Regions from separate parts of the Heliomarina sp. genome, predicted to be linked through region 2. Evidence: riboswitches for the same ligand, from Rfam matches in the RefSeq annotation. Region 2 holds a riboswitch; the other holds the start of a gene.
What was found. A riboswitch is a leader RNA that binds a small molecule or an ion and turns the genes downstream of it on or off. The one in region 2 is predicted to bind thiamine pyrophosphate.

Region 1: linked by a shared signal. The riboswitch ahead of thiM (hydroxyethylthiazole kinase) and the one ahead of thiB (thiamine ABC transporter substrate binding subunit) in region 2 are both predicted to bind thiamine pyrophosphate.

What each region holds. Positions count from the first base shown of each region.
Region 1 covers NZ_JBRBUI010000055.1:123,901-128,582, reverse strand. Annotated here, with positions in the region: gene ACU0FH_RS23505 (nucleotidyltransferase family protein) at 1-149, shown strand, start outside; gene ACU0FH_RS23500 (Hint domain-containing protein) at 146-1,447, opposite strand; TPP riboswitch at 2,000-2,094, shown strand; gene thiM (hydroxyethylthiazole kinase) at 2,152-2,940, shown strand; gene thiE (thiamine phosphate synthase) at 2,937-3,551, shown strand; gene thiD (bifunctional hydroxymethylpyrimidine kinase/phosphomethylpyrimidine kinase) at 3,548-4,354, shown strand; gene ACU0FH_RS23480 (hypothetical protein) at 4,526-4,682, shown strand, end outside.
Region 2 covers NZ_JBRBUI010000053.1:239,294-243,975, forward strand. Annotated here, with positions in the region: gene ACU0FH_RS17785 (CocE/NonD family hydrolase) at 1-81, opposite strand, end outside; gene ACU0FH_RS17790 (thiamine ABC transporter ATP-binding protein) at 152-844, opposite strand; gene ACU0FH_RS17795 (thiamine/thiamine pyrophosphate ABC transporter permease ThiP) at 831-2,396, opposite strand; gene thiB (thiamine ABC transporter substrate binding subunit) at 2,372-3,349, opposite strand; TPP riboswitch at 3,386-3,482, opposite strand; gene ACU0FH_RS17805 (RNA pyrophosphohydrolase) at 3,600-4,088, opposite strand; gene htpX (zinc metalloprotease HtpX) at 4,179-4,682, opposite strand, start outside.

The sequences.
Region 1 (4,682 bases), on a different contig from region 2:
GCCTGACGGGGGACAGCGGCGGACGTGAAGTCGTTGCGCAGAACGCGGATTCAATCGCCCTTGTACCCCTGCCGGGTCAGCATGCGAGGCGCGATCTTGATACGCCCGAGGACTGGGCCGCGTGGCGCCGCGAGAACCCGGACCGTTAGGCGCAGGCGCGGAGCAGTACCGCCTCGTGCCGCTTGAGCGAAAGCCGTGCGGCACGGTAGCCGTCGAGACCAGAGGCGGTTGCAAGCTCGGGGAACAACGCTTCGATCTCGTTCTGCTGATCGCGGCCCATCGCCCCCATGGTGCGGCTGGCGGGTTGGAAACTTTCGCTCCACACCCCGTCGGAGCGGATAATTTCGTGGTTGTCGAACATCAGGTGAATATAGGTCACCGCCCCCGGACTCCGGCGAGATACACCCGGTGCACCGACAAGGTGCTTGGAAGGCACCAGCACCTCATCCTCGCCGAACATCAGCTGTGCCTCGCCTGATTCGACCAGCATACGGTGATTGGGGCTGACCATCATGTCGCGCTCGGGACAGCCCGGGCCAAAAGCATCCTTGCGGATCATCACCGGCGCGAAGGAGGGCGCGGTCCGAAGCTCGGCTGCGTTGAGCTGTCGCTGGCCGATCCAGCGCAGCGGTTGCGGGCCGTTATCACGGGTGTAAACAAGATCGCCGGGCACAAGGGTTTCCACCGGACGCGGGCCCCGCATGGTTGAAATCAGGCTGCCGGGCGTGAAACAGACAACCTCGGTCTGGAAATTCTCGATATCCTCGTAGTTTATATTGGCCCATTGGTCGCCGCGCTGCAGGGTGATCTGGCCGTTATAGCCATCCATCCCGTTGCTTTCCGGATTTTTCACCCAGCCTGTGACGTTCCAACCGTCCTCGATCAGGTTGGAGATATCAAGCGTATCGTTGTCGTCACCGCCAGAGCCGCCCTTGACGGTCGTGTTGAAATTGGTGGTTTCGCCAAAAGAGATTACGATCGTGTCCGCACCGTCCCCCCCGTCGAGCGTATCGTTATCGCCGCCTCCATAGATCGTGTCGTTGCCCGCGCCGCCGTAGATCTTGTCATAGCCGTTGCCTGCATAGATGGTGTCGTTTCCCGAACCACCATAGATGGTGTCATCCCCGTCCTCCCCATAGAGGGCATCATCACCATCACCGCCGTACATGGTATCGCGGCCCGATCCTCCGTAGATGGCATCATTGCCGCCTTCGCCGTGAAGGGTATCATCACCGGATTGGCCATAGATCGCATCGCCGCCGTCGCCGCCATAGACCGTATCTTTTCCGGCCCCCCCATACACGGCGTCGGCCCCGCCGTTGCCGTGAATGGTGTCGTCGCCCGCCTCTCCGTGCAGAGAGTCGCCAGCATTGCCGCCGGTGATCGTGTCATTGCCGGCAGTGCCCTGCTTGAACTGGGGTGTATCGTCTTCCGGATCGCTGCTCATCGTTACTTAGCCGTCATGGTTTATGTGCCGCGACGCCTGACGCTCGTGGCCCTAGTTTCGTTCGCTTTTCGCCGTTCTGGCAGCGATCATCCGATATGACGGTGATCGGGGTGAAGCCGCGGAGAGGTAACAGAGAAAGGTAAATTTACCTTTTCTTGCCGTCCTCACGGGCTTGCGATGATGCGTGTTAACGCTGCAACTACATCGATTTTGGGAAAGGAATATGGCTTTTTCTGGTTTTCCCGAGTTTTCAATGTCTTCTTACCCATAACCGGCCCACACCGTTCAAAAACTGAGCAATTTCAGCATATTGGTTAACAACCTTAGGTGGCACCACCCGTGCACAAAGCGTATGACATCTGTACACCCCCTGTGCACTCCCTCACCCGGATTCACTGGTCGAAACGGCACGACAAGCGTTAGTCACAAGGGATGTTCGAGCGGCCAGGGAAAAGACAATGCCTGCCAAGTTCAGATCGCGTAAAGGCGGCGCACGATGAAACAGGTGCCGTGATCGCCGGTTGACAAGAAGGGGTCTCTGCCCGATGCATAGGGCTGCGACAGGGGCGTCCGCATCTGCGGGCTGAGAAGCACCCTTTGAACCTGAACCGGATCATGCCGGCGGAGGAAGTTGCAAAACCTCAGCCCGCCGGTTTCTCGGTTCGATGTTGCGGTTTTGATCTCCTCCCCGGCGAGGAGAGACGATGCACGATACCGGAGCTTACCTTGCCCAGATGCGCGAGACCGCGCCGCTGGTCCATAACATCACCAATTTCGTTGCCATGAATGTCATGGCGAATGTGCTGCTTGCCGTCGGGGCGTCGACCGCGATGGTTCATGCCCGCGTCGAGGTGGCCGAATTCGCCGGGCTGGCGCAGGCGCTGACCGTTAACATCGGCACCGCCGACCCGGAATGGGGCGCAGCGATGGAGGAGGCCGGCACCGTAATGGCCGACAATGGTCGCCCCTGGGTGATGGACCCGGTCGGCGTCGCGGCAACCACGTTTCGCCGGGATCTGTCGAACCGGCTGATCGGTCTGAAACCGACCGTGATCCGCGGCAATGCCTCTGAGATCCTGACGCTCGCGGGCCTTGAGAGTGCCGCGCGCGGCGTCGATGCCGGGGATGCGGTGTCTGATGCCGAAGAAGCTGCGCGGCAGTTGGCGAAGCGCACTGGCGGCGTTGTCGCCGTGTCTGGCCCCGTCGATTACGTAACGGACGGAACGCGCGGCTATCGCGTTGAAAACGGGCATGAAATGATGGGCCGGATTACCGTCATGGGCTGTTCGCTGAACGGGGTGATCGCGGCCTTTTGCGTTGATCAGCCCGTGCTCGAGGCGACGGCGGCGGCGCTGGCCTGCTATGGGCTGGCCGGAGAGATTGCCGGGCGGACCGCCAAGGGACCGGGCAGTTTTCAGGTCGCCTTTCTGGACGCGCTGTACGGGCTGAGCCCGGAGGAGGCCACCAAGGGCGCAAGGATCACCGCCGCATGATCGGGCCGGTTTACGTCGTGACTGATGCGGAGGCGGCGATTTCGGTTCCCGATCAGGCGCGAGCCGCTATGCGGGGTGGCGCATGGGCCGTGCAGCTGCGCGACAAGGAGGCCGCCGATGCGGCCTTTGCCGAGCTGGCCCGGGAACTGGCGGAAATTCTCTCGGGCAGCGGCACAAAGCTGATCTTGAATGATCGGGTCGAGCTCGCCTGCGCGCTTGGCGTCGACGGGCTGCACATCGGGCAAAGCGATGGCGATCCGGCGCGGATACGAGACCGGATCGGGCCTGAGATGATCCTGGGTCTTTCCATCGAGAACGCAGGTCAGTGCGCGGCGCTGGACGGGTTGGCGCTCGATTACATCGGCTCGGGGCCGGTTCGGGCGAACCCCAGCAAACCCGACCATGCGCCGCCCATCGGGTTTGACGGGCTGGCGGAGATCGTGGGCCTTGCGCCCTGCCCGGTTGTCGCCATCGGCGGTCTTGGCACAGGCGATGCGGCAGCACTGAAACAGGCCGGTGCCGTGGGCATGGCGGTGGTGAGCGCGGTCACGCGGGCCGATGACCCCGAGGCCGCAACACGGGAGCTGATGCAGGAATGGAGCGCACTATGATTCCCAATATTCTTTCCATCGCCGGGTCCGATCCCTCCGGCGGTGCCGGTATCCAGTCTGACATCAAGGCGATCTCGGCGCGCGGTGGCTATGCGATGGCGGCGCTGACCGGGCTGACCGCGCAAAACACCAAAGGGGTCAGCGCCGTCGAACTGGTGCCGCCCGCGATGGTCGCCGCGCAGATCAAAACGATCCGGGATGACATCCGGGTGGATGCGGTCAAGATCGGCATGCTCGGCTCGGCCGCGATTATCGAGGCGGTTCTTGAAGCGTTGGAGGGGCTTGAAGCCCCAGTGGTGCTTGACCCTGTGATGGTGGCCAAGGGCGGCGACCGCTTGCTGCAGGCCGACGCGGTCGCAGCGCTGCGCGACCGGCTGTTGCCACGCGCCACTGTCATTACCCCGAACCTGCCCGAAGCCGCCGACCTGCTGGATTGTGACGAGGCGGTGAACCTTGAGGACATGCGGCGGCAGGCGGTGGACCTGCTGGCGCTGGGGCCGCGAGCTGTGCTGCTCAAGGGCGGGCACCTGGATCAGCCGGAGTCGCCGGATCTGCTGTTGTCGGCGGATATGCATCTGGATCTGGGCGGACCGCGCTATGTGACGCACAATACGCATGGTACCGGATGCACCCTGTCATCGGCGCTGGCCTGCGAGCTGGGCCATGGACGCCTGCTTGGTGAGGCTGCGCGCAATGCCAAGACCTATACCGCCCAGGCCATCGCCCATTCCGGCCTTCTGGAAGTCGGAAAGGGCCACGGGCCGGTGAACCATTTCCACGCTTTCCCCTTCAATCCCGAATGAACCATGCAAAACAGGTCGCTGACCGGACTGTTCTGATTGTGAAGGGGGATCAGCAATTGCCTTATGCGGCTGACCCGCTGAAAGATGCCGAGCTGCGCCGGAGTGCCGGACGGATCGAGAGCGCGAATGGCGGGGTGGAGTTCCTGACGCAGGACGCGCTGATCCTTGTCGATGACATTTTCGACGAGGTCGCTCTTGCGCGACGGAGCGGCGGAACTGCGGGACGGCAAATCGGTGCTCTACCGCCACCGGCTATCCGGCGATGTGCTGGAGATCACCGTAAGCGCCGGCACGGCAGTGATCGATCCGGATGGACCGGATGAGATTT
Region 2 (4,682 bases):
CAGAACACAGCCGTCCGGGAGGGTGATCTCTACGTGGCGGCTCTCGCTGACTTCGTGCAGATTGGGCAGGTTTCGGTCCATGTAACGGCTTCCTTCCGGGAATTTGCCGCTGAATGACACAGGCCCCGCAAGGGCGCAACGCCGCCCGGATCTAGCCCAGATACTGCCGCAGCGCCTCGGGCGGATTGGCCAGTATTTCACCGGTTGCAACAGGCGCATTGGCGCGGCCCTCGGTGACCAGTATGATCCGGTCCGCGATCCGGCGCGCGTCGTCGGGATCGTGGCTGACCATCAGCATTGTCTTGCCCGTCTCATCCGCCAGCCTCCGCACCAGATCAAGCATCTCACGCCGCAGCGCCGGGCCCAGCGCGGCAAAGGGTTCGTCGAGCAACAGCAGCGGACGGTCCTGCACCAGCACACGCGCCAGCGCCGCGCGGCTCTGCTGCCCACCCGAAAGCGCCGCCGGTCGACGCTCCTCCATCCCTTGTAAACCGACCCGTCCCAGCGCCTCGCGCACCTGCTCCTTCTCGGCCGCCGGCAACCGCAAATCCGGCCGCAGACCCAGACCGACATTCTCCGCGACGCTTAGGTGCGGAAATAGGTTGCCATCCTGAAAGAGCATCGCCACCGGGCGCTCTCCGGGAATGGCCGCTGTGATGTCCTTACCCTGCCACAGCATCCGACCCCGGATCACCGGGTAAAACCCGGCAATCGCCCCAATCAGAGTCGATTTTCCCGCCCCCGACGGGCCGATGACCGCGATCTTTTCGCCGGGCTCGACTGCCCAATCGGCGTCCATCTCGAACCCGCCATTGTCGATGCGCACCTGTTCAAGCTGCAACATGCCAGCGCCCCCCGCGATCTAGAGTCCAGAACAACCCCACCGACAGCGCCAGCAGCAACAGGCCCGCGCCCGAGGCCGCCTGCATCTGGTAGGCCCCCATCAGCCGGTAAATCTGCAGGGGCAGCGTCGCCACATCGGTTTCGGCAAACAGCGCGATAACCCCCAGATCGCCCATCGACAGCGCGGCGACCAGCCCGGCAGCAAAGCCAATCTGGGGCCGCATCCGGGGCAAGATCACCAGTCGCAGAAAGGTTAGCCCTCGCATGTTCAGGCTCAGCGCCAGCCGCCCATGCACCGACAGCACCTCACGCGCGGCGGGCACAAGAATACGCAGCGCAAAGGGCAGCCCCATCACCGCGTTTACCCCCGCCGTCACAGGCAGGGCCAGCGCAAACGGGTCGGCAATCGGGTTCACGATCAGGAACAATCCGGTGCCGATCACGAGTGGCGACACCGCAAGGCCCAATAGACCGGCAAGTTCGACCGCCCCACGCCCCGCTGCAATCGCCAGCGCCATCGGCAAGGCAACCAGCAGCATCACGGCAGTACTGCCCAGCGCGACGCCCAGCGACACCAGCGCCGCGCGACCAACGCATGCGGGCAGGCGCAGCAGCCCCGGCACGCCCTCGGCCACGATGGCGAGCATCGGCAGCAGCAGAAACAGCCCCGCCGCCACGATCAGCGCGCCATCGAGCAACCGCGCCCCGCGCCCCGCCGCGTCCCAACGCTGCACGGGCCGATCCAGCCCCGCGCCCAACCCGTCGCCCGAGGCGACACGCAGCGCGATCAGCGCCGCGCCTAGGGTCAGCGCGATCTGCACCACCGACAGCAGCGCCGCGCGGCCAAGATCGAAATCGAAGGTAAACGCCTGATAGATCGCCAGTTCGATCGTGGTGGCACGCGGCCCGCCGCCCAAGGTCAGCGCCACCGCGAAACTGGTCAGGCAGATCGCAAAGATCACCGCCAGCGCACCGGGCACCACCCGCGCCAGCATCGGCCGTTCGATCAGCCGCCAGATCACCCGCGACCCGGCGCCAAGCTGCGCGGCAAGCCGGAAATGCTCGGCGGGAATATCCTGCCAGCCCTGAAGGAGCAGCCGCGTCGCCAGCGGCAGGTTAAAGAACACATGGGCAAGCACCACCCCGTGCAGCCCATATACCTGCACCGGCGGCAGGCCCATCAGTCCAAGCCCGTGACTGATCCAGCCATTCCGTCCGAACACGGCAAGCAAGCCCAGAACCCCGACGATCACAGGCAGGATAAACGGTGCGCCCAGCAGCGTGATCAGAATTGAACGTCCGGCGAACCGCCGCCGCGCGAGCGCCCGCGCCACCGGCACGGCCAGCGCCACGCTGATCACCGCCGAAAGCACTGCTTGCCAGACGGTGAACCGGATCGCCGCCCAGTCGGCGCGCACCAGCCCCGCCCCGGCCTCGGCCCGCAGGAAGACGGCCAGCAACGGGCCAAGGATCAGCACGGCGACCAATGCCGCCGCGCCCAGCCCGGGCCTGCCGCTGACCGGAGAGATTACTGGCTGAGCGCGGTCAGCCATTCATTCAGCGCCTCGTCCCTTGCGGCCTGCACCTCTGCCGGGGGCAGCAGCAGGGATTTGCGCGGCTCGACCAAACCTTCGAACCCTTCGGGCAAACCGTCGCCCGGTATCACCGACGGGTACATCCAGTTGGTCGTCGGGATCACCGACTGGAACGCATCCGTCACCATGAATTGCAGGAACTGTTCGGCCAGTTCAGGCTGATCGCTGGCCGCCAGCTTTGCGGCTACCTCGACCTGCATGTAATGGCCTTCGTCAAAGGCGGCGGCTTCCTTGGTGTCGTCGTCTTCGGCAATGATGTGATAGGCAGGCGAAGTGGTATAGCTCAGCACCATGTCGGCCTCGCCGTCCAGAAACAGCCCATAGGCCTCGGACCAGCCCTTGGTCACGGTCACGACATTATCCGCCAGATCGGCCCAGACCTGCGCGGCGTCGTCACCATAGGCCGCCTTGACCCACATCAGCAGGCCCAGCCCTGGCGTCGAGGAACGCGGATCCTGGATCAGGATCTTCATGTCGCTCTTCGCAAGCTCAAGGAAATCCTGCGGCGGGGTCACGCCCTTGTTGTGAATAAAGGCGAAATAGCCCCAGTCATAGGGCACGAATGTATCGCTTTCCCATGCGACGGGCAGGTCGTATTCGACATCGACCTCGCTTGGCGCGAAGAGGCCCGAATCCTCGGCCGAGGCCATCAGGTTCGTATCCAGCCCCAGCACGACATCCGCGTCGCTGCGCGCTCCTTCAAGCTTGAGCCGCGCCAGCAGCGAAGCACCATCGCCCGCGCTGACGAATTTCAGATCACAGCCGCATTCGGCCTCGAACGCTTTTTCGATCTGCGGGCCAGGACCCCATTCCGAGACGAAACTGTCATAGGTGTAAACGGTCAGTTCCGGCGTCTGGGCGGCAACACCCGTGGCACAGAATACGCCCGCTGCAAATGTAAGATACTTCATGGCATCCTCCCTATTGCGGCGACAGGGCAAGGGGTGGCGCGATGTCCATACCTTCCCTCCGCCAGTGCTAACTGGTTCAGGTTCAACGGGTCTGCTTACGCATCTCAGCCACTTGGCCCCCCGAGGTAGGCCGCACCCTATGCCCTGCGGCCATGAGGCACAAGGGGAGCGCGACCGGCGAAACGCTGCACGCGTGATGCACAGGGGGTGTACAGGTGGTGTACGGGGATCACCGCCGTTGTCTGTGTGCTTATCCGTCAAGCAGCGGCGCGAATTCCTCGACCACGCGCGCGTAGACCTCGCGTTTGAACGGCACGATATTGGGCACCAGATCGGCCACCGGCAGCCAGCGCCATTCCGAGAACTCGGGATGTTCGGTGGCAATATCGATCTGCGCATCTTCGCCGGTGAACCGCATCAGGAACCATTTCTGCTCCTGTCCCCGATACCGGCCCTTCCAGATGTTCGGCACCAGATCATGCGGCAGGTCATAGGGCAGCCACAGCTCGCTTTCGCCGATGATCTCGACAAGGTCCGAGGTCACCCCAGTCTCTTCCCAGAGCTCGCGCAGCGCCGCATCGCGGGCCTCTTCGCCCTTGTCGACCCCGCCCTGCGGCATTTGCCAGGCGTCCTGATCGCGGTCCCGGCGCTGGCCGACGAAAACCTCGCCTAGCCCGTTGACCAGCATCACCCCGACACAGGGCCGATAGGGCAGTTTGGCAATCTCTTCCGGGGTCATAGTCGGCCTCTTCCGCTGCGGTCTGATCTGACGCGTTACTCTGCGCCCCAGACCTGCCGCAAGCCCTGTCCCATTGCAAGCTTCAGCGGCTTACCGCCACGGCCCGTTACCATTGCCACGGCCCCGGCGTTGTCCGGACGAAGGAATGGAGGACCGCGATGCCACCGATTCAGGCACGCTTTCATGACCATAACCTTGTGCTGCCATTGCCTTCAGCGCCGCCACGCGGTTCTCAGTCGCGGGGTGAGTCGAAAACAACTTGTCCCGTCCGCCGCCATGCAGCGGGTTGATGATGAACATATGCGCCGTGGCGGGGTTGTTCTCGGCGGCGACATTGTCGATGCGCGAGGCTCCCTGCTGGATACGCTCCAGCGCCGAGGCCAGCCAGAGCGGCTGACCGCAGATCTGCGCCCCCGCCTTATCGGCGGCATATTCCCGGGTGCGGCTGATCGCCATCTGCACCAAAGCCGCCGCCAGCGGCGCGAGGAACATCATCAAGAGCGTGCCGACAATCCCCATCCGTTCTCGGCTGCCGCCGAAGAACAGCGCGAAATTCGCGAGCATGGAAATCGCACCGGCAAAGGTGGCCGTCAC